DNA from 2 places in the Streptomyces sp. NPDC030798 genome. Region 1 is predicted to be linked to the other one. Evidence: riboswitches for the same ligand, from Rfam matches in the RefSeq annotation. Region 1 holds a riboswitch; the other holds the start of a gene.
What was found. Region 1 has a riboswitch for glycine ahead of gcvT (glycine cleavage system aminomethyltransferase GcvT). Riboswitches for the same ligand answer to the same signal wherever they lie in the genome.

Region 1 (15,692 bases):
GCGGCAGGGCGTCCACGGCGAGCAGGAGCGAGAGCGGGTCCGCGTCCCGCCCGTCGGCGAGCCCGAACCAGGCCCGCATCTCGCCCTTGCCCGAGGGCGCGCCCAGGGCCCAGCCGAGCGTGGCCGGGTCCAGCTTGAGCATGAGCCGGTCGGTGATGGCCGAGCTGCCCGGGATCGGTGCGGGAGAGTCGTCCGGGCCGAAGCACTGCTCCAGCGGCGGGATCGCGGGCGGCGTGGCCGTCGTACGGACGTCGTCGGGGAGGGTGGTGAGGTCGCCGTAGGAGGCGAGGACGCGGATGCGCTCGACCTCGTTGCCCTCCTCGTCGTACTGGAAGAGCGAGGCCTGGCCGGTGGAGAGGGTGCGGCCGGTGCGGACCGTCTCGGTGCGGACGACCGCCGGACCCGGCTGGGAGGCGGTCAGGTAGTGCGCGGAGATGGTGAAGGGGTCCGGGTGCGGCAGGGTGTCCGCGAGGGCCCGGCCGAGGACGGCCAGCAGATAGCCGCCGTTGACGGCGTTGATGATGGTCCAGCCGGCCGAGAGGTCGATGTCGTAGACACCGGGCCGACGCCGGGTGACCGCCGTGTCGCGGTCGAACTCGCTGTCGCCGGTCACGGACCGGGTGGCGGGAACGGAAGCTGCTTCTGGCATGACTGAACGGTACAACAGGAAATTACTAAGCGGTAGCTTTTCGGATTCCATCGCCGCCGCGACCGACCACCGCAATCCGGACGCCCGCGCGAAACCCTCCCGCCAGCGGGTGAGATCCCGGCAATTTCTCGGTAAGTGTCCGGACACGTCCACAACCCCCGGCCGCCGATTCCCCTCTATGGGGACATGAGCCTCACCGGGACTCCGTTCCTCTACACGACCGTCGTGCTGGCCGTGGTCGCCCTCATACTGCCGCTCGTCCTGTGGTCGCGGATGCGCGGGCCCAAGGCCCTGCGCACCGCCGCCCGGGTGCTGATGCTGCTGTTCGCCCAGGGCACGGCCGTCACGCTGGTCTTCGTGCTGGTCAACAACCAGAACAACCTGTACGACAACTGGGCCGACCTCTTCGGCACCGGCAACCACGTCCAGCAGGCCGCCGACCTCGGCCGGGACGGCACCGGCGGCATCTCGTTGAAGCGCCTGCCCAAGGTGCGCCAGGCCTTCAAGCCGGCCGACGGGCCCGGCATGCGCGCGGCCGGCGGGGTGCGGGTCACCCAGCTCAAGGGCCGGGTCTCCGGCGTGAACGCCGAGGTCTACGTCTGGCTGCCGCCCCAGTACGGCGAACCGGCCTACCGCCACACGAGGTTCCCGGTCGTGGAGCTGCTGCCGGGCTACCCCGGGTCCGCCAAGGCCTGGTTCGGCTCGCTCGAGGCGCACGAGCAGCTGCTGCCGCTGATGCGCAGCGGCCAGGTGGCGCCGTTCATCCTGGTCGCGCCGCGCACCAACCTGCTGGCCGGTGTGGACACCGGCTGCGCCAACATCCCCGGGCAGGTCAACGCCGACAGCTGGCTGAGCATCGACGTGCCGAAGATGGTCATGGACAACTTCCGGGCCCAGCCCGCCCCGCAGGGCTGGGCGGTGGCCGGGTACTCGGCCGGCGCGCACTGCGCGGTCAAGCTGGCCGTGGCCCACCCCGACCGCTACCGCGCCGCGGTGAGCATGTCCGGCTACAACGACCCCATCGGCGAACGCAACTCCCTCGCCGCGCAGAACCCCGCCCTGCGCGCCGAGAACAACCCGTACCTGCTGCTGCGGAAGGCGGCCGTGCCGCCGCGGATCGCGCTGTACGTCTCCGGCGAGTCCGGGGACGGCTACCAGGCGGGCGTGGCGCTGGAGTCGATCGCCAAGGCGCCGACGACCGTGCACGTGGTGTTCCTGCCGCGCAGCGCGGGCGGGCACACCATGGCGCTGTGGCGGCCGCAGGTCACCACGGTGTTCCGCTGGCTGACCCTGCAGATGGGCCAGAACCACGCCCGGGGCGAGGACCGGTCCCTGACCGGAACCGCCGGCACTACTCCTCGGACACCGTCGACCGCCGGTTCCACGCGCGCGGCGCTCGCCAGTGGAAGCGCATCGCGAGCAGGCGCAGGACGAAGGCCGTGACGGCCGCGAGGCCGCTGGCCAGCGGGGTCAGGGCGGCGTAGCGCAGGCACAGCGCGACCATGGTGGCGCCGACGATCGCCGGGACCGCGTACAGGTCGCGGTCCCAGCGCAGCAGCGAGGGGACCTCGTTGGCGAGCACGTCCCTGAGCACGCCACCGCCGACCGCGGTGGCGAGGCCCAGGGTGGCCGACGCGGTCAGGTTCAGGCCGTAGGAGTACGCCTTCGTCGTACCGCTCACGCAGAACAGCCCGAGGCCGGCCGCGTCGAAGACCAGGACCGCCGACTGGATGCGCTCCACGTGCGGGTGCAGGAAGAAGACCACGAGCGTGGCGAGCAGCGGGGTGAGGAAGTACCCCAGGTCCGTGAAGGCGGCCGGGGGTACGGCCCCGATGACCAGGTCGCGGAACAGCCCCCCGCCCAGCGCGGTGACCTCGGCGAGCACGGCCATGCCGAACACGTCGAAGTTCTTCCGGACGGCCAGCAGCGCGCCGGAGATCGCGAACACGAAGATGCCGATGACATCGAGCGTGTGCTGGACGGAGGGACTGAAGAGCTGCAGGACTGGCACCCTGCCATTGTCCCCTGTCAAGGGGTGTGGGCCTTACAAAGCCAGGCTCAGACGGCGGGCTTGCCTGTCGTGAACAGCCAGGTGTGGAAGAGGTCGTCCAGTTGTCGTCCGCTGATCCGCTCGGCGAGGCGGACGAAGTCGGCGGTGTCCGCGTTGCCGTAGCGGTGCAGCCGGGTCCAGGCGGGCAGCAGCCGGAAGAACGCCCGGTCGCCGATCCGTTCGCGCAGCATCTGGAGCGTCATCGCGCCGCGCTGGTAGACGGCGGAGGCGAACATCGTGTCGCGCTGCGGGTCGGCCACCTCGATCTGCCAGAAGGAGGAGTCGGCGGGACGGGAGTCGTAGGCGGCGCGGAAGGAGTCGTGGGCGCTGCGGGTGCCCTGGTGCTCGGCCCACAGCCACTGGGCGTAGGTGGCGAAGCCCTCGTTGAGCCAGATGTCCTTCCACTGCGCCACGCTCACCGAGTCTCCGAACCACTGGTGGGCCAGCTCGTGGACGATGGTCGACTCGTTGCGGACGGCCGAGTAGGCGGGCTTGCTCTGCACCTCCAGGGAGAACCCGGCCTCGGGCATGTCGTCGACGATGGCGCCGGTCTCCTCGAACGGGTACGGCCCGAAGACCTGCGACCAGTAGTCGGTGGCGGCGGCCGTGACGGCGTACACGTCGACGTCGTTGCTGTTCTTCAGCACCGGGTCGATGGCCACGTAGACGGGGATGCCGCCCGGGGTGCGGCCGGTGCGCACGTCGAACCTGCCGATGGTGGCGGTCGCGAGGTAGGTGGCCATGGGCCGGTTCTCGCGCCAGTGCGTGTACGTCGAGCCGCCCCGGTCGTACGTCGAGACGAGCCGGCCGTTGGAGACGCCGGTCAGGCCCCTGGGCGCCTTGATGCGGATGTCGTAGGTGGCCTTGTCCGCGGGGTGGTCGCTGGACGGGAACCAGGTGGAGGCGGCGTTGGGTTCGCAGGCGACGAAGACGCCGTCCGCCGTCTTCATCCAGCCGTACTTGGAGCCGAACACGATGGGCCCCCCGAGCGGTTCGGGTACGCCGCCGTAGGTGACCCGGACGGTGAAGGTGCGGCCCTCGCGCAGGACGTCGCGCGGGGTGACGGTGACCTCGTCGCCGTCGCGGGTGAACCGGGCGCGTCTGCCGTCGACCTCCACCCGGGTGATCTTCAGCTGCTGCAGGTCGAGGTCGAAGGAGGAGAGGGTGCGGGTGGCGCGCGCGGTGAGGGTCGTACGGCCGTCCAGGCGGCCGGTGCCGGGGGCGTAGGCGATGTCCAGGTCGTAGTGGCGGGCGTCGAAGCCGCCGTTGCCGAGCTGCGGGAAGTAGGGGTCGCCGATGCCGGGGGCGCCCGGGGTGGGGGCGAAGGAGGCGCCGAGGACGAGGAAGGAGGCCGCCGCGGTGGTCAGGGCGGCTAAGCGTGCCGAACGGGAGAGTGCCATGGTCGTCCCTTTCGAGCGTGTACCGATCAGTGGTCGGACACGGAGGACTCTGCACGCTCCCGTTCGGGCATGTACATGACTTTACCGAGTTGTCATGTGCTACTTGTCGGTTGACTCCTGAGACGCGGCGGGCGTCCCGGACTCGTTCGGCTCCTCGGACCCGGCCTCGCGAGCCGTCTCCTCGGCCACGGTGGCGGCCTCCGGCTCCATGGCGGGAGCGTCGGCGGCGGCGCCCTCGGCGTCCGTGGGCTCCGGGGCGGGGCTGTCGGCCTTCGGCGCGGCGGCCTTGTCGGTCGACACCTTCGCACCCGGACCCGTCTTCGCGTCGGTGGCCTGCGCCGACTCCTCCAGCACCGCGTCCGGGACCAGCGCGGAGGCCTCCTGCGCCGCCGAGAGCAGCACCGTGTCCTCGGGCGCCTGGTCCGCGAAGTTCTCCGGGTGGTGGCAGGCGACCCGCTGACCCGGCCTCAGCTCCACCAGCTGCGGCTCGGTCGTCGTGCAGATCTGCGTCGCCTTCCAGCACCGGGTGTGGAAGCGGCAGCCGCTCGGCGGCGCGATCGGCGACGGCACGTCACCGCGCAGCAGGATGCGCTCGCTCTTCTGGCCCCGGCGCTTGGGGTCCGGCACCGGCACCGCCGACATCAGCGCCTTGGTGTACGGGTGCATCGGCGCCTCGTAGAGCGAGGTGCGGTCGGAGAGCTCGACGATCTTGCCGAGGTACATCACCGCGATCCGGTCCGAGACGTGCCGGACGACGGACAGATCGTGCGCGATGATCACGTACGTCAGGCCCAGCTCCTGCTGGAGGTCGTCCATGAGGTTGACGACCTGGGCCTGGATCGACACGTCCAGCGCGGAGACTGGCTCGTCGGCGACGACCAGCTTCGGCTTGAGCGCGAGCGCGCGGGCGATGCCGATGCGCTGGCGCTGGCCGCCGGAGAACTCGTGCGGGTAGCGGTTGTAGTGCTCGGGGCTCAGGCCGACCAGCGACAGCAGCCGCTGGACCTCCTTCTTCACCCCGCCCTCGGGCTCCACGCCCTGCAGCCGGAAGGGCGCCGAGACGATCGAGCCGATGGTGTGACGGGGGTTCAGGGAGCCGTACGGGTCCTGGAAGATCATCTGGATGTCGCGGCGCAGCGGACGCATCTGCCCGGTCCGCAGCCGCGTGATGTCCCGGCCCTCGAAGGTGATCCGGCCACCGGTCGGGTCCTGCAGGCGGGTGATGACCCGGCCCATGGTCGACTTGCCGCAGCCCGACTCGCCGACCACGCCCAGGGTCTCGCCCTTGCGCACCTCGAAGTCGATGCCGTCGACGGCCTTCACGGCGCCGACCTGGCGCTGCAGGATGCCCTTCTTGATCGGGAAGTGCTTGGTCAGACCCTCGACCCGGAGCAGCACCTCGCCATCGGCGGACTGGTTCTTCGTCGTCTCACTCACAGCTTCGGCGCAATCTCTTCGGTCCAGATCCGCGTACGGTCCTCCGCCGAGAGGTGGCAGGCGGACCAGTGTCCGGTGCTCACCTGCTCCAGCTCGGGACGCACCGTGCGGGTGACGTTCCCCTTGGGGATGTCCGCGTACGGGCAGCGCGGGTGGAAGGCGCAGCCCGAGGGGACGTTGATGAGGCTCGGCGGCTGGCCCTTGACCGGGATGAGCCGTTCGGAGGTCTCGCGGTCGATGCGGGGCATCGAGCCGAGCAGGCCCCAGGTGTAGGGGTGCTGCGGCTGCTCGAAGACCTCCGCGGCCGGGCCGCGCTCCACGCACCGGCCGCCGTACATCACCAGGACGTCGTCGGCGATCTCGGCGACCACGCCGAGGTCGTGGGTGATCATGATGACCGCGGAGCCGAACTCCTTCTGCAGGTCCCGGATCAGGTCGAGGATCTGCGCCTGGACGGTGACGTCGAGGGCGGTGGTCGGCTCGTCCGCGATGAGCAGCTCGGGGTTGTTCACCAGCGCCATGGCGATCATGGCGCGCTGGCGCATACCGCCGGAGAACTCGTGCGGGTAGTTGTCGACGCGCTTGGCCGGCTCGGGGATGCCGACGCGGTCGAGCATCTCGATGGCCCGCGTGCGGGCGACCTTCCTGCTGACCTTGTGGTGGACCCGGTAGGCCTCGACGATCTGGTCGCCGACCTTGTAGTACGGGTGCATCGCGGACAGCGGGTCCTGGAAGATCATCGCCATCTCGCGGCCGCGGAGCCTGCGCACCTCGTCCGGAGCGGCGGAGACCAGTTCCTGGCCGGCGAGCCAGATCTCGCCGGACATCCGCACGTTCTTGCCGCGGGTGCCCAGCCGGTGCAGGCCCATGATGGCCTGCGAGGTGACCGACTTGCCGGAGCCGGACTCGCCGACGACGGCGAGGGTCCGGCCCTTCTCCAGCTTGAAGCTGAGCCCGTCGACGGACTTGACCACGCCGTCGTCGGTCGGGAAGTGCACCTTGAGGTCGCGGACCTCGAGGAAGGCCTCGGGCGCCTTGCCGGTGGGAGCCGGCTCGCCCACGGCGGCGCCGGTCTTGGACAGTTCGGTCACGAGAGCCTCACCCGCGGGTCGGCGGCGGCGTAGAGGACGTCCACCACAAGATTTGCGATCACGACGAAGAAGGCGGCGAGCAGGGTCACGCCGAGGATCTTGGGCAGGTCGTTGTCGGTGATGCCCTGCACCGCGTACTCGCCGATGCCGTGCAGCGAGAACACGGACTCGGTGATCACCGCGCCGCCGAGGAGCAGGCCGAGGTCCATGCCGAAGACCGTGATGATCGGGGTGAGGGCGGCCCGCAGTCCGTGCCGGACCACGACGCCCCGTTCGGGCAGGCCCTTGGCGCGGGCCGTGCGGATGAAGTCCTCGTTCATCGTCTCCAGCATGCCCGAGCGGGTGAGCCGGGCGTAGATGGCGGAGTACAGCAGCGCGAGCGAACACCATGCCGGGAAGAGCGTGTTGGCCCACTGCGCCGGGTTGTCGGTGAACGGGACGTACGTGCGGCCGAAGATCGGCCACTGGTAGGTGAAGAGCAGGATCGCCAGGCTGCCCGTGAAGAACATGGGGAGCGAGACACCGGCGAGCGCGACGCCCATGAAGGTGCGGTCGAAGAACGAGCGCGGCTTCAGTGCGGAGATCACACCGACCACCACACCCGAGACCAGCCACATCACGGCGGCGCCCACGGCGAGCGAGAGGGTCACCGGAAGGCGGGAGGTGAGCTGCGGCCAGACCGCGACGTGGTCCTTGAAGGAGTAGCCGAAGCAGGGCGCGTCGCAGTGCACCGTGGTGGGGCCGAGGTTGTAGTCGGCGCCGGCCACGATCCCCTTGATGAAGTGCCAGTACTGGACGTAGACAGGCTGGTCCAGGCCGAGGTTGTGCTTGACAGCGGCGATGTCCGCCTTCGACGGGCTCTTGCCGATGTACTGCTGCGCCAGCTGGTCCGCTGTCTGGCCGACGAGCCGTGGCAGCAGGAAGAAGATGGCGAAGGTGACCGCGGAGACGACCAGCAGCAGGAGCACTGCGGCGATCGTCCGGCGGAGGATGTACGAGATCACGGGGACCGGCGCTGGTGCCCGCGGGCCGCGAAGCCCGCGGGCACCAATGCCTTCACCTGCCTTCCGGGGCTGCTACTTCGACGCGACGCCGATGTTGAGGTAGTCGTACTGGCCGCTGAAGGCCGCCGTGGACACCAGGTTGGTGTAGGTCGTCGGGCGGGCCAGCAGGACCTTGAAGTAGGTCAGCGGGACGAGGACGGCGTCATCCATCGTCTGCTTGTCGATCTGCGTGTAGATGCCGTTGCGCGTCGCCGTGTCCTGCGTCGCGATGGCCTTGGAGAGCAGGTCGTTGACCTTCTTGTTGTCGTACTGCGACAGGTTGGTGTTGCCCGACTGGCTGATCGCCTTGCCGTTCAGGATCTGCTGCAGGAAGCCGTAGCCGGAGGGCCAGTCGGCACCCCACTGCATCATGATCAGACCGATGTTCTGCTTCTCGGTGAACTTCGGGACACCCGCGTAGTCGGTGAAGTACTTGCCCGACGGGTACTGCTTGAGGGTGGCGTTGATGCCGACCTTCTTCAGCGAGTTGATGATCGCCGTGGCGGCGTCGATCTCCTGCGGACGGTCCGAACGGGCCGAGATGTTGGTGGAGATCGAGGACTTGCCGCAGGCCTTCAGCTGCTCCTTGGCCTTGGCGACGTCACCCTTGCTGCCCGTGGTCGCGTAGACGTCCGACTTCTCGTAGCCGGGGATGTCCGGCGGCAGCACCGTGGAGGCGATGTCACCGCGGATCGGGCCGCCCTCGGCGGTCTGCACCGAGACCTTGTCGATCGCGTACTGCACGGCCTTGCGGCACTCGACCTTGTCGAACGGCGCGACCTTGGTGTTGACCGCCATGTAGACCAGGCGGCCACCGTAGGTGTTGTCGGTGTTGGACTTCTTGGCGGTGTCGGTGAGGATCTTCGCCTGGGTGGAGGCCTGGACACCGGTGCCGGCCAGGTCGATGGCCTTGCCGGCCATGACGTCCTGGTCGATGGTCTCCGGGTTGACCTTCAGGTTGACGACGATCTTGTCCGGCAGCTGCTTGCGCAGCGGGTCCGTCTTCGGGTCCCAGTTGGGGTTGCGGACGAGGACGGCCTGCTTGCCCTCGTCGTAGCTCTGGAACTTGTACGAGCCCGAGGACACGATGTGCTTGACGTAGTCGACGCCCTTGTCCTTGGACTGGGGCACCGGGGCCGTCTGCGGGGCCGCGACCAGGTAGTCGAACTCCTGGAAGGCCTGCTTCAGGTGGAAGACGATCGTGGTGTCGTCCGGCGTCTGGATGGAGGACAGGCCCTTGGCGCTCTTGTCCTTGTACGGGCCCTTGTACTTGTCGCCGCCGGCCATCAGCTGCTGGAAGTAGTTCGGGCCGAGGGAGAGCACGTCACGCGCGAAGTTGGAGCGCTCGACGGCGTACTTGACGTCCTTCGAGGTGATCGGCGTGCCGTCCTCGTACTTCAGGCCCGAACGCAGCTTGTACGTCCAGGTCTTGCCGCCGTCGCTCGGCACGCCCTTGCCCGCCGCGAGGTCCGGGACGAGGGTGTTGCCCTTGGAGCCGGGACCGGGCTCGAAGGTCATCAGCGGACGGGCGTAGAGCCGGCTGAGGTTGTACATGTACGCGTAGTACGTGTTGCCGGGGTCGAAGGAGTCCGGCACGTCGGACAGCTCGTAGGTGACCGTGCCGCCCTTCTTGTCGGAGGCGTTGACGACGCCCTTGGTCGCGGCGTTGGCCCCGGCGGACTTGGTGCCGTTGTCATTCGTGTTGTCATCGGCCTTGCTGCAGCCTGCAACGAGCAGGCTGGCGGAGCCGATGGCCGCGATCGCGGCCAGCGCTGACCTTCGCATGATGGGCGCTTTCCCCTCCATTGTCGGAAACTTGTTGGGCTCTCGGGTGCAGGCGTCAGCGGCTGCGCGGGTCGAGAGCATCGCGGAGACCGTCACCGAGCAGGTTGAACGCCAGGACGGTCACGAAGATGGCGAGACCGGGCACGATCATGTACTGGGGATCGACCTGGTAGTAGGTGACCGCATCGCGGAGCATGCCGCCCCAGGACGCCTGCGGAGGCTGGATGCCGACGCCGAGGAAGCTCAGGGACGCCTCGAACAGGATGTTGGTCGGGATCAGCAGCGTCGAGTAGACGATGATCGGGCCGACCAGGTTGGGCATCAGCTCGCGGAAGAGGATGTACGGGCCCTTGGCCCCCATGCCGCGCGAGGCGTCCACGAACTCGCGCTCGCGCAGGGCGAGGGTCTGGCCGCGCACGATCCGGCCCAGGTAGGGCCAGTTGAAGAAGCCGATGACGAAGATGAGCACGCTCAGGTGGAGCGGCAGCCCGTTGAGGCCGAACGCACCGCCCTGCAGGGTCGCGGAGATGGCGATCGCGAACAGCAGGAGGGGGAAGGCGAGGAACGTGTCCATCAGACGGCTGATGACGGAGTCGACCCGCCCGCCGTAGTAGCCGGCGACGACACCCATGACCGCGCCGATCACATTGGACAGGATGGTGGCGCCGAAGGCGACCACCAGCGACACCCAGGAGCCCTCGAGGATGCGGGTGGCGATGTCCCGGCCGAACTTGGGGTCCACGCCGAGCGGGTGGTCCGCGCTCATGCCGCCCCAGGCGCCCTTGGGCAGCGAGGTGTCCGGAGTGATCAGGTCCTGGTGGAAGGCGTTCGGGTCGAGACCCAACAGGGCCTGGAGGGGACGCGAGAGGATCGCCAGGACGATCAGCAGGACGACGATGACGCCGCCGGCCACGGCGACCTTGTCCTTCTTGAACCGGGACCACGCGATCTGCCCCAGGGAACGGCCCTCGATCTGCCCCTTACCGGCACCCTCGAGCACAGCTTCCGGCTGTGCCTCGGATGCCGCCCCGGTGGTCTCGATCGGTGCGGTCACAGTGACCCGACCCCTCTCGCCGGTGGTGACCGGCCTGCGCCTGCCGCGGATTGCGGCTTTGTCGACTTGCTCGATCACGAGGTCTCGACCTCGTGTCTGAGTCGCGAGTCTTCAGCTTTGCCGCGATCACCCGCCAGAGCTGGCGGAGAAAGTATGCGTAACCGTGATGCAGTCCAGGGGATTCCGTTATCCGATCCCTGGGTAACGCCCATCGGACACAGGCCAATTGGGACATACAGGATTGTTTTGCCGCATCACCGGACATAGAGGCGCGCGTCTACGCGCGCAGAAGTCCGGTCGGCTGTTTGATTCTGCCATCCCGTCCAAGGGCCGGACCGCGCGGGCCCGTCGGTCAGTAGCCGCCGTGCACCGGCGGATAACCGTATCCGGCGGCCGGTGACTGGGACTGCGGCGGTGCCTGGAGCTGGGGCTGGAGCGGCGCCGCGTGGGCCTCGCGGTCGTAGAACGGGCGGGCGTTGGCCCGCATCCACATCACGACCGGGTCGTAGTCGTCGGTCATCGCGACCGTCGAGACCGGCAGGCCGTCCGGGACCGCGCCGACGGACTGCTGCATCATCGCGCGCACGGAGTCGACCGCGGCCGGCGAGGTGTCGTACACGTCCAGGCCGATGGCGAGGTACGGCGCCCCGAGCGCGGGCTGCACCCAGGCGCGGCGCAGCGAGCGCAGGGCGGGGGTGCGGTGGGCGTTCTGCGCGATGAGGGCGTAGAACTGAGGGATCTCGATGCCGGGTTCGGACAGGCGCAGGGGGCCGGCCGGCTGGCGGTCCAGGCCGGTGGCGATGCGGCGCAGGTCCAGCCAGGGGACGCCGACGCCGCCGCCCGGGGCGTGCGGGTTGAGCCAGAGGCCGTAGTGGTCGGGGTAGAGGGTGCGGGCGACGTCGAGTGCGTCGACCACCTCGTAGGAGCGGTTCCAGCCGCTGGCCGACAGCTCCTGGGCGGAGGTCACGCAGGGGGCGTAGTGGAAGCCCTCGACCTCCATGTTCCCGTACTGGGCGTCCGGGGAGCCGGCCTGGCCGTGCCACAGGAGCATCCAGATCTGGCCGGAGGAGGGGGTGGCGAGGGCGCGCAGCAGTGCCTCGTAGGCGTCGTAGCGGCCGGGGGTCACCTGGCGCAGCATGTGCTCGACGCTGCCGCTTGGGCTCGCGCTCACCTGTCTTACCGCCCCTTCGATTCTTCTTGCCCCGCGTTTGGACACAGCTTATGCGCCCAGTCGCTCGGGGCCTCGTCCTCGTTCGCGGGTGCGGGTCGGGAGTGGCTGGTCGCGCCCCGCGGCGGAGTCGCGCATCGGCACGGCCCCGCGCCCCTTCGGGTCCGGCATCCCCCGGTCGGGTTCTAGGTGCCGTACTGGTAGAAGGGGCGGACGTTCGCCCTGAGCCAGGTGGAGACCGGGTCCTGGGTCACGTCCAGGAGGACCAGGTTCACGGGCCACTTGACCGGGACTTTGCCGAGGGCGCGGCCGAGGGCTTCCAGGGGGCGGGAGCGCAGGTCGCCCTCCCACTGGGAGAGTTCGACGCCGATGAACATGACCGGCTCGGCCGTCTCGATGACGGCGAGGCAGCGGCGGGCGGTGAGGACCACGCCGGTCGCGGAGAACTCGGCGGAGGCGGCGGCGAGGAAGTCGACCGGGTCGTCCTGCCAGTCCGGCTCGAAGAGACGGACCCGGCCGCCGGTGCCGGGGCCGTCCAGCGGGGTGCGCCCGGCGCGGCACAGCTCGGCCACGGCCTCCGGCGGCAGCGGGACGCCGACCACGCCACCGGGGTTGACCGCGATGCCGGCCTGCGGCGGCAGGCCCTGGGCGAACTCCACCGCCGGGGCGATGGTGTACGACATGTGGGAGCCGGTCGCCTGGTGGAGCTGTTCCTCGGAACTGAAGACGGGGACGTAGACCTGGCCTTCGATCTCCAGGGTGGGCAGGTCCAGCGGGCCACTGTGCGGGCCGCCGCCGCTGGGCAGCGGGATCCACAGGAAGCTGCGGCTCAGCACCTCGACGATCCGTCCGCCGGCGGCGGGTACGCCGAGGGAGGCCGAGAGCACCTCCTCCAGTTCGTTGCCCGGCCAGCCGCCGTGCGGGTGGGGGTGTGCCTGTGCCGGGAAGTCCGCGGGAAAGTCCGCCGCCGAGAAGTCCATCTGCCTGCCGCCTGCCGGTACCACTGGATATCGGTCAGAAGGCTAGCGGGTGCCGGTGACAGTCCCTCATCCCTGAGCCCTCGCTCATGAGCCCCGGGGGGGCTCAGCCCGTGAAACCGATGCGGCCCAGGACGTCCGCCGCCGCGCGGTCCAGCAGGACCGCCGAGCCGCAGCCCGCGGGCAGGTTCCCCCGCTCCACCGCGCGCAGCAGGCGGGCCGCCGTGCGGCGGTGGCGGCGGAAGGCGTAGCGGGAGACTCCCCGGCCGCGCTCGCGCTGGCCCTCCCGGGCCGTCTCGGGGGTGACGTCGAGCAGGAGCAGGTGCAGCGTGCCGCCGCGGCGGCGGGCCTCGCGGGCCAGCCAGGCGCGCACCCAGGCCTGGGTGCCGCAGTCGTGCACGACGACTCCCTCGCCCGTCCGCAGGGCGCGGCGCAGTCCGGCGTAGTGGGCGAGGCGGACCAGGGGGCGGTAGAGCGCGTAGGGCAGGAGGCGGGGCACGCGGGCGGCCCAGCGGTCGCGGCTGTCCTGGGAGTCGACGCGGTGGCCGCGCACCGCGCGGTGCATCAGCGTGGACTTGCCGCTGCCCGGCAGACCGGTGATCACCACCAGGTCCCGGGGTCCGAAGAGCAGGGCGTGCGGGCTGTGCCCGGCGCGCTCGCGCAGGTCGCGCACGACCGGGGCGGGGCGGTCCGCGGAACGCTCGCGGGCCGGGGCGGAGGGCTGCTTCGGCACCGCGACGCCGGCGGTGGCGGCACAGGCCGTGGTCCTGTTCACCGTGATCGTCCTCCCCTGTGGGCCTGGTAATCTCCATGCCCATCGCGTGTAAAGAGAAGGTAATGCGCGATGTCCGGTGGTTGCGTGCGCGTCGTGCCACAGGTCGGTTACAGATGCGGGCCCTGACGGCCGGGGGCGTGGCGTGCAATGATGGCCCCGCCAACTGCATACCGGCCGCTTGAATCCGCGCGGGAGAGTCCCTGGCCATGTTCGCCGGGGCGCCGAAGGAGCAAGTCCCTCCCTTGAATCTCTCAGGCCCCGTTACCGCGCGGGCGAGGCACATCTGAAAAGCGGGCCGCTGTGACAGTGGCTCCACCCAAGGTGCAAGCCGTGATCGCCCCCGTGGCGGTCCTGGCGAACCTCTCAGGTTCCGATGACAGATGGGGAGGAACGTTCCTCGCCTGTCATACCTGCCTTGGGAGACGACCGTCCGATGAGCAGCACTGAACTCCGTCATACCGCGCTCGATGCCGTGCATCGCTCGCTCGGTGCGACGATGACCGACTTCGCCGGCTGGGACATGCCCCTGCGCTACGGCTCCGAGCGCGACGAGCACCTCGCGGTGCGGACGCGGGCCGGGCTGTTCGACCTCTCCCACATGGGTGAGATCACCGTGACCGGGCCCGAGGCGGCCGCCCTGCTGAACTACGCCCTGGTCGGCAACATCGCCTCCGTCGGCGTCGGCCGCGCCCGCTACACCATGATCTGCCGGGCGGACGGCGGCATCCTGGACGACCTGATCGTCTACCGGCTCGCCGAGGCCGAGTACATGGTGGTCGCCAACGCCTCCAACGCCCAGGTGGTGCTGGACGCCCTCGTCGAGCGTGCCGCCGGCTTCGACGCCGAGGTGCGCGACGACCGGGACGCGTACGCGCTGATCGCCGTCCAGGGACCGGAGTCCCCCGGCATCCTGAAGTCGCTCACCGACGCCGACCTGGACGGCCTGAAGTACTACGCGGGCCTGCCCGGCACGGTCGCCGGCGTCCCCGCGCTGATCGCCCGCACCGGCTACACCGGCGAGGACGGCTTCGAGCTGTTCGTGAAGCCGGAGCACGCCGTCGAGCTGTGGCAGGCACTGACCAAGGCCGGCGAGGGCGCCGGCCTGGTGCCGTGCGGCCTGTCCTGCCGGGACACGCTGCGCCTGGAGGCGGGCATGCCGCTGTACGGGCACGAGCTGACCACCTCCCTGACGCCCTTCGACGCCGGGCTCGGCCGGGTGGTGAAGTTCGAGAAGGAGGGCGACTTCGTGGGCCGCGAGGCGCTGCGGGAGGCCGCCGCCCGGGCCGAGCAGAACCCGCCGCGCGTCCTCGTCGGCCTGGTCGCCGAGGGCCGCCGCGTGCCGCGCGCCGGGTACTCGGTCGTCGCGGGCGGCGAGGTGATCGGCGAGGTCACCTCCGGCGCCCCCTCCCCCACCCTGGGCAGGCCGATCGCCATGGCGTACGTCGACGCGGCGCACGCGGCGCCGGGCAGCGAGGGCGTCGGCGTGGACATCCGGGGCAGCCACGAGCCGTACCAGGTCGTGGCGCTGCCCTTCTACAAGCGCCAGAAGTGACACCGTCGTAGCCCGGCTCTTCACTGGAAGTGACGTGGGGCACATCCGCGCTGCTCACGTGCGCTTTCAGCAGTCCCCCTTTCACCAGCAGTCACCCGCGTACAGGAGAATTCACGCCATGAGCAACCCCCAGCAGCTGCGCTACAGCAAGGAGCACGAGTGGCTGTCGGTCGCCGAGGACGGCGTCTCGACGGTCGGCATCACCGAGTTCGCGGCCAACGCGCTCGGCGACGTCGTCTACGCCCAGCTCCCCGAGGTCGGCTCCACGGTGTCCGCGGGCGAGAGCTGCGGCGAGCTGGAGTCGACCAAGTCGGTCTCCGACCTGTACTCGCCGGTCACCGGTGAGATCACCGAAGTCAACGAGGACGTCGTCAACGACCCGTCGCTGGTGAACTCCGCCCCCTTCGAGGGCGGCTGGCTGTTCAAGGTGCGCGTCACGGAGGAGCCGGCCGACCTGCTCTCCGCCGACGAGTACGCCGCCCACACCGCCGGCTGAGGAGTCGTAGCCGAATGTCTGTCCTGAACACGTCCCTGCACGAGCTGGACCCGGAGGTCGCCGCGGCGGTCGACGCCGAGCTGAACCGGCAGCAGTCCACGCTGGAGATGATCGCGTCCGAGAACTTCGCGCCGCTCGCGGTGATGGAGGCGCAGGGCTCGGTCCTGACCAACAAGTACGCCGAGGGCTATCCGGGCCGGCGCTACTACGGCGGC
Region 2 (15,692 bases), on a different contig from region 1:
GCCGAGCTGGGCCGGTTCGGGATCGAGCCGCGTCACCTGCGGGTGATGAAGGCGGCGGCCGACCGTGAGGCGGGGCTCGTGGACCAGGTGCTCGCCCCGCTGAAGCGGCACCGCAACCCGCAGACCAGGGCGCATGCGCAGGAGCGTACGAAGGAGCTGGCGGCGCTCACGGTGAAGCTGCACGCGGCGCTGGTGCAGACGGCGCTCGGTGTGCGGTTGCCCTGAGCGGCGGGCGTCGGGGCGGCCGGATCGGCCACCTGTTCCCGGCCCGACTACCCAAACATCCCGAGCACGGCCTAGGGTTGCTGTGTGAACGAGCTCGATGTCGTAGGTGTCCGGGTCGAGATGCCCTCCAACCAACCGATCGTGCTCCTGCGCGAAGTGGGGGGCGATCGCTACCTCCCCATCTGGATCGGGCCGGGGGAGGCGACCGCGATCGCTTTCGCCCAGCAGGGTATGGCCCCCGCGCGGCCGCTGACCCACGACCTGTTCAAGGACGTGCTGGAGGCCGTCGGCCAGGAGCTGACCGAAGTGCGCATCACGGATCTGCGTGAGGGCGTCTTCTACGCGGAGCTGGTCTTCGCCAGCGGAGTCGAGGTGAGCGCCCGGCCCTCCGATGCCATAGCGCTCGCCCTGCGCACCGGAACGCCGATCTTCGGCAGCGACACGGTGCTGGACGACGCCGGCATCGCGATTCCGGACGAGCAGGAGGACGAGGTGGAGAAGTTCCGCGAGTTCCTCGACCAGATCTCGCCCGAGGACTTCGGCACCAGCAGCCAGTGAGCCGTCGGCCCTCCGGGTCGCTTCGGTCCACCGGCCGGTCGGCGGCTTCTGGCGGCCGCACACCGAGGTGCACTTGCCGGCGGCCTGTGAGAGCGTCCTACGGCTTCCCGCCGGAGCATTCGGCTAGCCTTTCCCCGCGGTGGGGCACGGGAAACCACTCCTAGGGTGATTATCACTCGGCGTGCCGAGTGTGGCGATCGTTGACGCACCCCTGGTGACTGCCTACCGTCGAGAGGGCAGGTCAAGGACGGAGGTCGGCGTGAGAACCAGCGGCGACGGTACGGCGGGGGGTGCCCCCGGACGCGCTTTCGGGGTGAGCGGTCCGTACCAGCTTCACAGCAGCGCGGTCGATCACGCCCCGCAGCGACCCACGGCGGTGCCGAACGGCGGAGGGGCGGCGTCCATGACGGTGGAGCAGATCGGATACCGGGGGCCCACGGCCTGTGCGGCAGCCGGCATCACCTACCGGCAGCTCGACTACTGGGCCCGTACCGGTCTGGTCGAGCCCAGCGTGCGGCCGGCGTACGGGTCGGGGACCCAGCGGCTGTACAGCTTCCGGGACGTCGTCGTCCTGAAGATCGTCAAGCGCTTCCTGGACACCGGGGTGTCGCTGCAGAACATCCGGACGGCCGTTCAGCACCTCAGGGAACGCGGTTTCCGCGACCTGGAGCGGATGACCCTCATGAGCGACGGCGCCACCGTCTACGAGTGCACCTCGCCGGACGAGGTGCACGCCCTGCTCCAGGGGGGTCAGGGCATCTTCGGGATCGCGGTCGGCGTGGTGTGGCGTGATGTGGAAAGCGCTCTCTCCCAGCTGCACGGCGAGCGCGTCGACACCGGGGAGACCCTCGTCGGCCACAACCCCGCGGACGAACTGGCGCGCCGGCGCAACCGGGCGGTCTGACCCGAGCACGTGCTGCCCCCGGCGTCGGCGCCGGGGGCATTGTCAGTGGCGTGGTGCAGCATCGGAGATGTGAGAAACGCGCCCACGATCCTGCATCTCGACATGGATGCCTTCTACGCCTCCGTGGAGCAGGCATCCAAGCCGAGCCTGCGCGGGAAAGCCGTCGTCGTGGGCGGACTGGGGCCGCGCGGTGTGGTCGCCACCGCGTCGTACGAGGCGCGGGTCTTCGGGGTCCACTCGGCGATGCCCATGGCCCAGGCGCGCCGGCTGGCACCGAACGCGGCGTACCTGGTGCCGCGCTTCAGCGTGTACCGGTCGATCAGCGAGCAGGTGATGGCGCTGCTGCGGGAGCTGTCGCCGCTGGTGGAGCCGCTGAGCCTGGACGAGGCGTTCGTGGACCTGGAGGCCGGGGGAGCGGCCTGGGACGCTGAGTCGGCGCGGCTGACCGGGACGAGGCTGCGCGCGGACATCCGGGCGGTCACCGGGCTCACGGGGTCGGTGGGGCTGGCCGGCTCCAAGATGCTCGCGAAGATCGCCTCCGAGCAGGCCAAGCCCGACGGACTGGTGCTGATCGAGCCCGGCACGGAGCGGGCGCTGCTCGGGCCCATGCCGGTGCGCACCCTGCCCGGGGTCGGACCGGCCACCGGGGACCATCTGCGGCGGGCCGGGATCACCACGGTCGAGGAACTGGCCGAGGCGGGGGAGGACGAGCTGGTACGGCTGCTCGGCAAGGCGCACGGCCAGGCGCTGTACGCGATGGCGCTGGCGCGCGACGACCGGCCGGTGGTGGCGGAGCGGGAGGCCAAGTCGGTGTCGGTCGAGGACACCTACGACGTGGACATCCACGACCGGCTGCGGGTCGGCCTGGAGGTGCAGCGGCTGGCGGACCGGTGCGTGCGGCGCCTGCGCGAGGCGGGACTGTCCGGGCGGACCATCGTGCTGAAGGTGCGGCGGTACGACTTCTCGACGCTGACCCGGTCCGAGACGCTGAGGGGGCCCACGGACGACGTCGCGGTGGTGCGGGAGGCGGCGGCGCGGCTGCTGGAGTCGGTGGACACCACGGGTGGGGTGCGGCTGCTCGGCGTGGGCGTCTCGGGGCTCGCCGACTACACCCAGGAGGACCTGTTCGCGCAGGCCGCGGGGGAGCGGGAGGTGGTGCCGGCGGAGGAGGCCGCGCCCGAGGCGGTGGAGGAGGAGCCGGAGCCGGCGGAGCGGCACTGGCGGCCGGGGCAGGACGTGCGGCATGCCGTGTACGGGCATGGCTGGGTGCAGGGGAGCGGGCTGGGGAGAGTCACGGTGCGGTTCGAGACGCCGGGGTCCGAGCCCGGGCGGGTACGGACGTTTCGCGTCGACGAGGACGAGTTGTCGCCGGCCGAGGCGTTGCCGCTGGTGGACATCGGCCCGGAGGGACCCTTGGCACAAGGGAACGCGGCGGCCTCAGGAACCGGGTCGTTCGCGGACGCCCCGCCTGACGCGGAAGAGGGTCCGCTCCCGCATGCACCGAGTGCCTCGGGGACCGAGTCCCCCCACGGTGGCCGCAGCGTGGGCCTCGGCGCGTGGGCGGGACGCCGGTTTCCCGGCGCCTGACGCGGGAGGGGGGAGGACTGCTCGGCATTGCGGGTCGTGGATCGCTGTCGTCGGTGCGGGATGCGCGGCGGAGGCGCGTTGGCGCATCGTCCCGCAGCCCCCGCTCTCAGGTCTCCTCCGTGCCCGCCAGTTTGCCGAAGTCGTGGTCCGGGAGGGTGGGGGGTGGGGTCACGTCGAGGCCGTAGTGGTGGTAGAGCTGCAGTTCCTGTTCGGGAGAGAGGTGGCGGCCGACCCCGAAGTCGGGGGCGTCCTTGATGAGCGCGCGGTCGAAGGGGACCCGCAGGGCGCCCTCGATCAGTTCGCTGGGTTCGAGGGGGACGAAGGCGTCCCGGGAGAACAGGCCGGTGCGTATGGCGGCCCACTCGGGTACTCCGGTCGCGTCGTCCAGGTACACCTCGTCGATGGTGCCGATCTTGGTGCCATTGACGTCGAACGCCTTGCGGCCGATCAGGTTGCGCGGATCGATGTCGGTCTGCACGGTCCCTCTCCCTCCACGTGGTCGCAACTCATCCGTAAGCACTACAAAAGAGCACAATCAAGGAGGCGGCCACTCGAAGGCTCGGGCGTTGACCTCGCTGGTAGGCTGGCAGCGGCTGCTGACCCCGCGCGGGAGAGTCCTCCGACCAGCTCGGAGGCGCCGAAGGAGCAAATCCTCCCCGGAATCTCTCAGGCTCACGTACCGCACGGACGAGGTCACTCTGGAAAGCAGGGCGGATGTCGACGGCTTCCGCCCTCACCGACGGTGAAAGCCGGCGCCCCGAGGCGTCCGGTGAAGCTCTCAGGTCGAGATGACAGAGGGGGAGGCCGTCGGGGTATCCGTACCGGGGTGCCCCTCGAAGGTCGCGTCAGACCAGGAGGCCTCCGCAAATGACCGCCCATCGCATTCCGCTCTCCGAGCTCGAAGCGGGCATCCCCTTCGAGCAGCGCCACATCGGACCGGACCAGGAGGCGCGGGCGAAGATGCTCGCGCACATCGGCTACGGCTCCCTCGACGAGCTGACCGCCGCCGCCGTGCCGGACGTGATCAAGAACGCCGACGCCCTCGACCTGCCGGGCGCCCGCACCGAGGCCGAGGTGCTCGCCGAGCTGCGCTCGCTCGCCGACCGCAACGAGGTCCTCGGCTCCATGATCGGCCTGGGCTACTACGGGACGTTCACGCCGCCCGTCGTCCTGCGCAACGTCATGGAGAACCCGGCCTGGTACACGGCCTACACGCCGTACCAGCCGGAGATCTCCCAGGGGCGGCTCGAGGCCCTGCTGAACTTCCAGACGATGGTCGCCGAGCTCACCGGCCTGCCCACCTCCGGCGCCTCCCTGCTCGACGAGGGCACCGCCGCCGCCGAGGCGATGGCGCTCTCCCGGCGCATGGGCAAGAACAAGAAGGGCCTGTTCCTGGTCGACGCGGACGTCCTGCCGCAGACCATCGCCGTCATCGAGACCCGCGCCGAGCCGACCGGCGTGGAGGTCGTCGTCGCCGACCTCAGCGAGGGCATCCCGGCCGAGGTCGCCGGGCGCGAGATCAACGGCGTGCTGCTGCAGTACCCGGGTGCCTCCGGTGCCGTACGCGACATCAAGCCGGTCATCGACCAGGCGCACGAGCTGGGCGCCCTCGTCACCGTGGCCGCCGACCTGCTCGCGCTCACCCTGCTCACCTCGCCGGGCGAGCTGGGCGCGGACATCGCCGTCGGCACCACCCAGCGCTTCGGCGTGCCGATGGGCTTCGGCGGGCCGCACGCGGGCTACATGGCCGTGCACGAGAAGTTCGCCCGCAGCCTGCCCGGCCGCCTCGTCGGTGTCTCCGTCGACGCCGACGGGCACAAGGCCTACCGGCTCGCGCTGCAGACCCGTGAGCAGCACATCCGCCGCGAGAAGGCCACCAGCAACATCTGCACCGCGCAGGTGCTGCTCGCCGTGATGGCCGGCATGTACGCCGTCTACCACGGGCCCGAGGGGCTGCGGACCATCGCCCGGCGCACCCACCGGTACGCCACCGTCCTCGCCGAGGGCCTGAAGACCGGCGGGGTGGAGATCGTCCACGGCGCCTACTTCGACACCCTCACCGCGCGGGTGCCCGGCAGGGCCGCCGAGGTCGTCGCCGCCGCCCGTGACAACGGCGTCAACCTGCGCCTCGTCGACACCGACCACGTCTCGCTCGCCTGCGACGAGACCACCAACCGGGCCCACGTCGCCGCCGTCTTCGCCGCCTTCGGCGTCGAGGGCGACATCGAGGCGCTGGACGCTGCCGCCGAGGACAGCCTCCCCGGGGCGCTGCTGCGCACCGACGACTACCTCACCCACCCGGTCTTCCACGAGCACCGCTCCGAGACCGCGATGCTGCGCTACCTGCGCAGGCTGGCGGACCGCGACTACGCGCTCGACCGCGGCATGATCCCCCTGGGCTCCTGCACCATGAAGCTCAACGCGACCACGGAGATGGAGCCGGTCACCTGGCCCGAGTTCGGCCAGCTGCACCCCTTCGCGCCCGCCGAGCAGGCGCAGGGCTACCTCACGCTCATCACCGAGCTGGAGGAACGTCTCGCCGAGGTCACCGGCTACGACAAGGTCTCGCTCCAGCCGAACGCCGGTTCGCAGGGCGAGCTGGCCGGTCTGCTGGCCGTACGCGGCTACCACCGGGCCAACGGCGACGCGCAGCGCACCGTCTGCCTCATCCCGTCCTCCGCGCACGGCACCAACGCCGCCAGCGCCGTGATGGCCGGCATGAAGGTCGTCGTCGTCAAGACCGCCGGGGACGGCGAGATCGACGTCGAGGACCTGCGGGCGAAGATCGAGCAGTACCGCGACGAGCTGGCGGTGCTGATGATCACCTACCCGTCGACGCACGGCGTCTTCGAGGAGCACGTCGCCGACATCTGCGCCCAGGTGCACGAGGCCGGCGGTCAGGTCTACGTCGACGGGGCCAACCTCAACGCCCTGGTCGGCCTCGCGAAGCCGGGCCACTTCGGCGGCGACGTCTCCCACCTGAACCTGCACAAGACCTTCTGCATCCCGCACGGCGGCGGTGGCCCCGGTGTCGGCCCGGTCGCCGTACGGTCGCACCTGGCGCCGTACCTGCCGAACCACCCGATGCAGCCGGCGGCCGGCCCCGAGACGGGCGTCGGGCCGATCTCGGCGGCTCCGTGGGGCTCGGCGGGCATCCTGCCGATCTCGTGGGCGTACGTCCGCCTGATGGGCGGCGAGGGCCTCAAGCGGGCCACCCAGGTGGCCGTGCTCTCCGCGAACTACATCGCCAAGCGCCTCGAGCCGCACTACCCGGTGCTCTACACCGGTCCCGGCAACCTGGTGGCGCACGAGTGCATCATCGACCTGCGCCCGCTGACCAAGGCGACGGGAGTGAGCGTGGACGACGTGGCCAAGCGGCTCATCGACTACGGCTTCCACGCGCCCACCATGTCGTTCCCGGTGGCCGGCACGCTGATGATCGAGCCGACCGAGTCCGAGGACCTCGCCGAGCTGGACCGGTTCTGCGACGCGATGATCGCCATCCGGGCGGAGATCGAGAAGGTCGGCTCCGGTGAGTGGCCCGCGGACGACAACCCGCTGCGGGGCGCCCCGCACACCGCGCGGGCGCTCGGCGGGGAGTGGGCGCACTCCTACAGCCGCGAGGAGGCGGTGTTCCCGGCCGGTGTGTCGGTGGCCGACAAGTACTGGCCGCCGGTGCGCCGTATCGACCAGGCCTTCGGCGACCGCAACCTGGTGTGCTCCTGCCCGCCGCTGGACGCGTACGAGGACTGAGCGAGCCCGCGTCCGAGGCCCCCTGCCCGCTCCTGCGGCCAGGGGGCCTCGGCCGTGCCGGGCTGTCGCCGGTTCCCCGCCGGGACCGGCTTCATGCCCTCGCCGGCGCTACGCCGTGGCCAGTGACACCTCGGTCGACTTGATCAGGACAACGACGTCGGAGCCCACGAAGAGGCCGAGGTCGCCGGCCGCGTCCCTGGTGATCGCGGCGGTGAGTTCGCCGCCCTCCACGGTCACCTTGGCCAGGGCCATGACCTCCCCGAGGCTGAGGTGGGTGAGCGTGCCGGGGAGCTGGTTGCGGATCGACAGGCCTTCGACCCGGCTGGTGGCGAGGGCGACCTCCGTCGACTTCACCAGGGCGCGGACGGTGCTGCCCGGGGCGAGGCCGAGCTGCTCGACGGCCTCCCGGGTGATGGCGGCCGTGAGGTTCTGCCCGCCGTCCAGACGGACCTTCACCGTGGCCATGACCTGGCCGGGGCGGACCTCGGTGACGGTGCCGGGGAGCTGGTTGCGGATGCTCAGTGTCATGGGCACCCACCGTAGAGCGGGTGGCCGTTCAGGCGGGGTATGCGTGGGTCTGCGTCGCCTTGACCGTCGCCCAGACCGGTGCACCCGGGTGCAGATCGAGTTCGGCGGCGGCGACCGTGGTGAGGTCGGCGGCGAGCGCGAGTTCGCCGGTGAGGTCGGCGCGGATCTGGTCGCCGTGGGTCTCCAGGCCGACGACCTCGCAGCGCCACAGGTTGCGTGCGCTGGCGCCCGCGGGGCGGTCCCGGAACAGCGTGACGGCGCCCGGCGGGAAAGCGACGAACGCCGGTCCGGACAGGACCTCCGCGGTGACGACGGACGCTCCGGCGTCCAGCCGCACCGTGTGGCCGTCCGCCCGGCCGCGGTAGAGATTGAGGCCGACGAGCTGGGCGATGTAGTCCGTGCGCGGATGGCGGGCGATGTCGGACGGGGAGCCCTCCTGCACGACCCGGCCGTGCTCGACGACCACCAGCCGGTCCGCGAGCACCATGGCGTCCAGCGGGTCGTGGGTGACCAGGACGGCGACCGCCTCGAACTCGGCCAGGTGGCGCCGGAGCTGGGCGCGGACCTCCAGGCGGGTACGGGCGTCCAGGGCGGCGAGCGGCTCGTCCAGGAGCAGCAGGCGGGGCCGGGTGGCCAGGGCGCGGGCGAGGGCGACACGCTGGGCCTGGCCGCCGGAGAGGCGGCGGGGCTTGGCGCCGGCGTGGTCGGCGAGACCCATCCGCTCGAGCCAGGCGGCGGCCTGTGCCCGCGCCTCCGCCTTGGTGGCGCCCTGGCAGCGGGGGCCGAAGGCCACGTTGTCCAGGGCGGACAGGTGGGGGAAGAGCAGATAGTCCTGGAAGACGACGCCGACGGGGCGGGCCTCCGGCGGAGTCCACTCCAGGGCGGCGCCGTCCAGCCGCAGATGACCGTCCGTCAGCGGGACGAGCCCGGCGAGCGCACGCAGGGCCGTCGTCTTGCCGGCCCCGTTGGGCCCGAGCACGGCGACGACGTCGCCGGGTGCGGCGGCGAGCGCGATGTCGAGGCGGAAGCCGGAGAGGTCCACGACGAGGTGCGCGTCGAGGCCTTCGGCGCGCGGGATGGGGGCCGACTGCGTGGGGGCGGCCTCGGCGGTTGCTGCCTGCCGTGGCTCGGTGGGCTCTGTGTGCGTCATGAGGGCGTCATCCAGCGGTCCCGCAGGCCCGCGAGGACGGTGATCGAGACCGTCAGGAGGACCAGGCTGAGGGCGATGGCCGCTTCCGGGTCGTTCTGCAGGGCGAGGTAGACCGCGAGGGGCATCGTCTGCGTGCGGCCGGGGAAGTTGCCGGCGAAGGTGATCGTCGCGCCGAACTCGCCGAGCGCGCGGGCCCACGCCAGCACGGCGCCCGCGGCGATCCCCGGGGCGATGAGCGGCAGGGTGACCCGGCGGAACGCGGTGAAGCGGGAGGCGCCGAGCGTGGTGGCCGCCTCCTCGAAGCGCGGGTCGGCGGCCCGCAGGGTGCCCTCGACGCTGATGACCAGGAACGGCATGGCGACGAACGCCTCCGCGATCACCACCCCGGCGGTGGTGAACGGCAGGGTGAGGCCGAACCAGGAGTCGAGCCACTGTCCGACGACCCCGTTGCGGCCCAGGGCGAGCAGCAGGGCCACGCCGCCGACCACCGGCGGCAGCACCAGCGGCAGCGTGACCAGGGCGCGTACGAGGCCACGTCCGGGGAAGTCCGTACGGGCCAGCAGCCAGGCCAGCGGCACCCCGAGAACGAGACTCACGGCGGTGGCCGTCGTCGCGCTGATCAGCGACAGCTGGAGCGCCTGCCACACCTCCGTGCTGGTCAGCTGCTGCGGCAGGCTGCGCCAGGGGGCCCGGACGAGCAGGGCGACCAGGGGCAGCAGCAGGAAGGCCAGGGCGAGCACTCCGGGCAGCAGCAGCGGCAGCGGCGCCCGGGTGCGGGCACGGCGGCGCCGCGGACCGCCCGTGCGGGGGCCGGCCGCGGAGCCTGGCCTGCCGAGTGAGGTCACGGCTTGAGGAAGCCCGCCTCGCCGAGGACCTTCTGGCCCTCGGCGGACCGCACCAGCGCGATGAACGCCTTGGCCGCCGCGGCGTTCGGTCCGTTCTTCAGCAGGGCGATCGGGTAGTCGTTGATCGCCTCGGCCGACTCGGGGAACTCCACGCCCTCCACCTTGCCACCGGCGGCCTTCACGTCGGTCTTGTAGACCACCGCGGCGTCGGCCTCCTTCAGCTCCACCTTGGTCAGGGCGGCCTTGACGTCCTGCTCGTAGGAGACCGGGGTCAGCTTCAGGCCGGCGGCGTCCAGCGCCTTCTGCGCAGCCGCGCCGCACGGCACGGTCTTGTCGCACAGTACGACCTTCGGGCCGGACCTGGTGAGGTCCTTCAGGGAGGAGACCTTGTCGGGGTTGCCCGGCAGGGTGGCGATCTCCAGCTGGTTGCGGACGAAGGTGGCCGGGGTGCCGACCGCATCCTTCTTGTCCGTCACCATCGCCATGGTCTTCGGGCTCGCGGCGGCGAAGACGTCCGCCGGGGCGCCGCCGGTGATGCCGGCGGCCAGGGCGTCGCTGCCGGCGAAGCTGAAGGTGACCTTGGTGCCCGGGTGCTGCTTCTCGAACCGCCGGCCGAGCGTCGTGAAGCTCTCCTTCAGCGAGGCGGCCGCGAACACGGTGACCGTGCCGGAGAGCTTGGAGGAGGACGACTTGTCCGAGGTGGTGGTCGACGCGTCGGACGAGGAGGAGCAGGCGCCGAGTGTCATCAGGGCAGCGGCCCCCGCGCCGGCCAGCTGCAGTGTCCGGCGGGTTCTGCGCACGGAACGGGTCATCACGGATCTACTCCTCAGATCATGGAACAGTCGCGCCCTGCCACGGCGGAACGCCGGCCGTGCGGTGATGATACTGCCGCATCTGCCAGGCATATGTCTGCTGTGGCATCGCATGAGCAGCGCAGTGGTGATCTGAGGCTGGCATGTGCGTTCGTACGGCCAGAGGGTGGGGCGTCAGTGGCGGTCGATGTGCACGTTCGTGGACTTCACGCGCGCGGTGGCCTCCATGCCGACCTCCAGGCCCAGTTCCTCCACGGCCTCCCGGGTCAGCAGCGACACCAGCCGGTGCGGGCCCGCCTGGATCTCCACCTGGGCGGCCACGTCGCCCAGCTTGATGGCGGTGACGATGCCCGGGAAGGCGTTGCGGACCGAGGTGTGGGAGGGCGCCTCCTCCTCGCTGCCGCCCGCCCTGGCCAGTTCCACGGAGAACGCCGCCAGGTCCCTGCCGTCGATGAGCCGACGCCCGGCCTCGTCGCGATGGGTGGCGACCCGGCCGGCGTCGGCCCAGCGGCGGGCGGTGTCCGGGCTCACGCCGAGCAACCGCGCGGCCTGGCCGATGGTGTAGGACTGCATGCCGGTCACGATAGGGCCCCGGTGCGGGAACCGCCGGAACGAGGGGTACGGCCCTCGGCGGACCCGGTGCGGCTCAGCCCGTGTGCACGCGCGGGCGCCGTACCCGGTCCGGCTCCGCCTCGCGCAGCACCTCGCGGGTCACCGGGGCGACCTCGCCCTGCCCGAAGAGGAAGAAGCGCAGGAAGTTGGTGAACGGATTGCCCTCGGTCCACTCGAAGTAGATGTGCGGGGTGCAGCCCGTCATGTCCCGGACGTGCAGGAGCAGCGCGGCAAGGGCGTTGGGGATGGAGGAGGACTCCACGGTCAGGATGCGGTAGCGGTTGTGCAGGACCTCGCCGCGCACCGTCAGGCGCCCCTCGAACTCGGAGGGGTCGGTGACCGTGACCTCCACGAAGACGAAGTCGTCCTGCTCCGGCATGTCGTTGTCGGCGCGGATCTGCTCGATCTTGTCGCGGTACTCGGCCTTGTCGCGATGGCCGGGGTCGTTGGCGATGAACCGCATCTTGCGGCTGGCCATGTCCCTGACGAATCGTTCCGCCATCGGATCCATCGTCAGGCTCGTCACGCGCAGCTCGAAGGCGCGGGCCAGTCGGGACAGCAGCGAGACCAGGATGATGCCCGCGATGAAGCAGGCACCGATCTTCACACCGTCGGGGCGCTCGATGACGTTCACGACGGTCGTGTAGAGGAACACCGTGGAGATGGCCGCGAACGCGAGGGTCCAGCCGCGCTGCCCCGCCTTGCGCGCGGCGATGGTCACCGCGATCGCCGCCGAGCTGATCAGCACCAGCACACCGGTGGCGTAGGCCCCGCCCTGCTTGTCCACGTTGGCGTCGAAGATCCAGGTCACCAGGAAGGCGATCAGGGTGAAAACGATGACCATCGGGCGGACGGCCCGCGCCCAGTGCGGGGCCATGCCGTAGCGGGGCAGGTAGCGCGGCATCAGGTTGAGCAGGCCGGCCATGGCGGAGGCGCCGGCGAACCACAGGATGGCGATCGTCGAGATGTCGTAGACCGTGCCGAAGGCGCCGCCGAGGTAGTCGTGCGCGAGGTAGGCGAGCGCGCGGCCGTTGGCCTTTCCGCCGGTCTTGAACTCGTCCGCCGGGATCAGCAGCGTCGTGATGAAGCTGGTGGCGATCAGGAAGCCGCTCATGATCAGGGCGGCCGTGGTCAGCAGCCTCCTGGTGTCCCGGATCCGGCCGGCCGGCCGCTCCTGCGTGTCGCCCGCGTCGCCCTGCACGTGCGGCATGACGGCGACGCCGGTCTCGAAGCCGGACAGGCCGAGGGCGAGCTTCGGGAAGACGATCAGGGCCACGCCGACCATGACGAAGACGTTGCCGTGCTGTGCGGTCAGGGCGCTGGTCCAGTCGGTGACCACGTGCTCGGCGGTGAGGATGTGCCACAGGCCCACGAACACGACGACCAGGTTGAGCGCGAGGTAGACGCCGACCAGGGCGACGGCGACGCCGACGGCCTCGAGGAACCCCTTGAGGAACACCGCGCCGAGCAGCGCCACCAGGAACAGCGTGATGATCATCTGGTGGCCGTGCAGGGTGCTGGTCAGGTGCGGGTTCTCCACGAGGTGGGTGGAGGCGTCGGCGGCGGAGAGGGTGATGGTGATCAGGAAGTCGGTGGCCGCGAAGCCGAGCAGGGTGAGCACGAACAGCTTGCCCTGCCAGAAGGAGAGCAGGCGCTCGAGCATGGCGATGGAGCCCTCGCCGTGCGGGCTCTCCTCGGCCACACGCCGGTAGACCGGGAGGGCGCCGGCGAGGGTGACGATGACGAGGACGATGGTCGCCACCGGCGAGAGCAGGCCGGCGGCGAGGGCCGCGATGCCGGGCTGGTAGCCGAGGGTGGAGAAGTAGTCGACGCCGGTCAGGCACATCACGCGCCACCAGCGCTGCCCCTGGTGCGGGGACTCCGGCTCCGCGTGGGGTCCGGTGCGGCCGCCGTTCTTGCCCATGTCGGACAGACCCTCCAGCATCCAGGCGCGCAGGCGACTGGGAGGGTGCTCGGTCGTGGCCATCGGCCTGCTCCTGGTGTGTGGCTCAGCGGGTTCCGGCCATCACGCGGACGGCGGCACCAGCGTAAGCAGAGAGTGACGCCTGGGCCCATGGATCCTGGGCCTGGGGGCGTCAATCTTGCGTTAATAATGGCCCGGCAGGACGGGCCGACACATCAAGAAGCGGAGGCCCGGGGGGTGGCGGGTCGCTGTCCGGCCGTACGGTGAGAGGGGCGGCGGCGGACCGGGACGCGGACACCGAGCGTCATCTCGTACGACACCTCCATGCTGCCCCGGGGGCCGGCAATCCGCACCGGGACGTGCCCCTGAGAGCGGCCCTGGTGCTGGGCAGGAATCTCCTGAGTCACCCGTGCTCGGCACGCGCGGTGAGGCGAAGGTCTGCGACGAGGCGGAAGCGCTCCAGGACCGCGAGCGTCGTGTCGTCGACGGTGAAGCCGGGGTCGTCCAGGGCCGCGCGCATCTCGTCGCTGTGCCAGAACCGCTCGTGGCCTTCGCGCCACTCGGCCACACTCGTGTGCCCCTCTCCCTCGTCCACCGCGTGGGCGAGATCGACGTCCGCCAGTCGGACCACGCGCACACCGGTCACCTCGATGACCGCGACCGGACGCTCGTCCGAGTCGATGACCACCGAGCGGTCCCCGACTTCCGGCAGGGACGCGCCCTCGTGCTCGTAGTCGACGACGAGTCCTGTGGTGGAGGTCTTGGACCCCTCGAGGATCGCCGTGACCAGCCGGTCGCGCAGGGGGCCGGGGAAGGCGAACTCGGTCCTGGGCGGCGACTCGATGCCGGCGCGCGAGGGGGAGTGGGGCGTCATGCGATCACCGTAACGACTCTCCGGCTCTTCGGGACGGTCGAACCAACCGGCAGAGGGGCTTCCCCGCCCGCAGCTGCTAACCCAGGCCGGACGTCCGGAACACGTCCGACGCTGTGGCGCGGTCGATGCGTTCTGCCAGGCGGTGCAGGGTGCGGTGCTTCCCCACCTGCCCGACTCGGCAGTGACACACGTCGTCGGCCACAGGCCCCCATCGACCATCCCCACAGCGACGCGCCCCATTCGACACGTGCCCCCAGGGACACGCGCCCCCAGGGACACGCGCCCCAGGGACACGCGCCCCCAGGGACACGCGCCCCAGGGACACGTGCCCCCAGGGACACGTGCCCCCAGGGACACGCGCCCCCAGGGACACGCGCCCCAGGGACACGCGTCCAGCGACACGGCCCCCGGAACGCGCCCCCGCCCGACACGCATCGCCCCCGCCGGACACGCACCACCCGACACCCGCCCCGACCACCGCCGGCCCCGCCAGCGCGCGCCCCACCTGAACCGGGCCCGAAGCAGCACCGCAGGCCACGCCGACGCCCCGCCCCGCAGCCATCCGCGACGCCCCGGCGGCCCTCACAACCCCCGCGTGTCCATCGGCAGATGCCACGCGTTGCGTCGGTGCACCGCCACCAGGTCCGACTCCAGGGGGGAGGGGGGTATCGCGAGGAGCGGGCAGGTGGCGTGGGTGAGGCAGTGGCGGGGGACGCGGCCGGAGAAGGGGTGCTGGAGGCCTCGGCGGCCGGCGCCCACGACCAGGAGGTCGTTCTCTCGGTCGGCGGTCGCCACCAGGACCGGGCCCGGGGCGCCGCGCACGACGACGGGGTGCATCGGGACGCCCGGGCCCTCCACGTCGCCGAAGATCTCGTCGAGCACGGCGGCCAGCCGCTGCTTGGCCAGCCGTTGCCACTCCTCGACCAGCAGGCCGGCGGCGGGCGAGCGGCGCGCCGCGGAATCACCGCCGGGCGGCTCCCAGGCCAGCACCGGCCATAGCTCGGCTCCCAGCTGCCGGGCGAGCGCGGTGGCCCTGCGCAGGGCCGTGACGCTGCCCAGGGAGCCGCTCACACCGACCACCACCCGGGCGGTCGCCGAGGCGTCGTAACCGGACATGACTCCACCGTTCCTCACGGGTGCCCGCGAGCGTCCTCCTGCGGTCGGAGCCGCGAGCGGCCTCCCTCCCATCCCACTCCCGCTCGGGCCATTCGACCAGCCGGCGGGGCCCTCTTCCGCCGCGGCCGCCCTAGCGTCACCGTAGGCGTCAGTAAGATTCGGCGCCAGCTCCGAAAGTTTCGACAGCCTGTGAGGTGTGCATGCAGACGTACCAGAATCCCGTCATCCCCGGTTTCCATCCCGACCCGAGCGTGTGCCGGGTGGGCGACGACCACTACCTCGTGTGCTCCAGCTTCGAGTACTTCCCGGGGCTGCCGCTCTTCCACAGCCGGGACCTGGTGCGCTGGCGTCAGATCGGCAACGTCCTGGACCGGCCGGGGCAGTTGACCCTGCCGGACGACGTGCCGGCCTCCGGCGGGATCTACGCGCCGACGATCCGGCACCACGACGGGCTCTTCCATGTGATCACCACCTGTGTCGGCGCCGGAGGCACCTTCCTCGTCACCGCCGAGCAGCCCGAGGGGCCGTGGTCGGACCCGGTGTGGATCGACCTGCCCGGCATCGATCCCGACCTCGCCTGGGACGAGGACGGCCGGTGCTGGTGCGCCATGGCGGGGGTCACGGTCGCCCGGATCGACCCGCGGACCGGCGCGGTGCTGGAGGGGCCGCTGCCCCTGTGGTCCGGCACCGGTCTCAGGGACCCCGAGGCGCCCCACCTGTACCGGATCGGCGACTGGTGGTACCTGCTGATCGCCGAGGGCGGCACCGCACTCGGCCACGGCGTCTCGGCCGCCCGCGCCCGCT

Region 2: another riboswitch for glycine. It lies ahead of gcvP (aminomethyl-transferring glycine dehydrogenase); the one in region 1 lies ahead of gcvT (glycine cleavage system aminomethyltransferase GcvT).

What each region holds. Positions count from the first base shown of each region.
Region 1 is NZ_JBVIDR010000026.1:41,584-57,275, forward strand. It holds gene ACZ404_RS36270 (thioesterase family protein) at 1-649, opposite strand, end outside; gene ACZ404_RS36275 (alpha/beta hydrolase) at 836-2,092, shown strand; gene ACZ404_RS36280 (trimeric intracellular cation channel family protein) at 2,001-2,660, opposite strand; gene ACZ404_RS36285 (M1 family metallopeptidase) at 2,708-4,099, opposite strand; gene ACZ404_RS36290 (ABC transporter ATP-binding protein) at 4,199-5,536, opposite strand; gene ACZ404_RS36295 (ABC transporter ATP-binding protein) at 5,533-6,627, opposite strand; gene ACZ404_RS36300 (ABC transporter permease) at 6,624-7,631, opposite strand; gene ACZ404_RS36305 (ABC transporter substrate-binding protein) at 7,704-9,455, opposite strand; gene ACZ404_RS36310 (ABC transporter permease) at 9,511-10,509, opposite strand; gene ACZ404_RS36315 (enhanced serine sensitivity protein SseB C-terminal domain-containing protein) at 10,862-11,647, opposite strand; gene ACZ404_RS36320 (enhanced serine sensitivity protein SseB) at 11,863-12,657, opposite strand; gene ACZ404_RS36325 (AAA family ATPase) at 12,761-13,429, opposite strand; glycine riboswitch at 13,609-13,706, shown strand; glycine riboswitch at 13,707-13,819, shown strand; gene gcvT (glycine cleavage system aminomethyltransferase GcvT) at 13,863-14,981, shown strand; gene gcvH (glycine cleavage system protein GcvH) at 15,100-15,477, shown strand; partial or broken gene glyA (serine hydroxymethyltransferase) at 15,492-15,692, shown strand, end outside.
Region 2 is NZ_JBVIDR010000018.1:143,081-158,772, reverse strand. It holds gene ftsR (transcriptional regulator FtsR) at 1-225, shown strand, start outside; gene ACZ404_RS32935 (bifunctional nuclease family protein) at 310-783, shown strand; gene ACZ404_RS32930 (MerR family transcriptional regulator) at 1,043-1,687, shown strand; gene ACZ404_RS32925 (DNA polymerase IV) at 1,757-3,274, shown strand; gene ACZ404_RS32920 (PRC-barrel domain-containing protein) at 3,381-3,752, opposite strand; glycine riboswitch at 3,872-3,966, shown strand; gene gcvP (aminomethyl-transferring glycine dehydrogenase) at 4,142-7,027, shown strand; gene ACZ404_RS32910 (TOBE domain-containing protein) at 7,136-7,555, opposite strand; gene ACZ404_RS32905 (ABC transporter ATP-binding protein) at 7,584-8,705, opposite strand; gene modB (molybdate ABC transporter permease subunit) at 8,702-9,550, opposite strand; gene modA (molybdate ABC transporter substrate-binding protein) at 9,547-10,362, opposite strand; gene ACZ404_RS32890 (TOBE domain-containing protein) at 10,537-10,935, opposite strand; gene ACZ404_RS32885 (APC family permease) at 11,009-12,961, opposite strand; gene ACZ404_RS32880 (ASCH domain-containing protein) at 13,302-13,772, opposite strand; gene ACZ404_RS32875 (universal stress protein) at 14,355-14,888, opposite strand; partial or broken gene ACZ404_RS32870 (glycoside hydrolase family 43 protein) at 15,089-15,692, shown strand, end outside.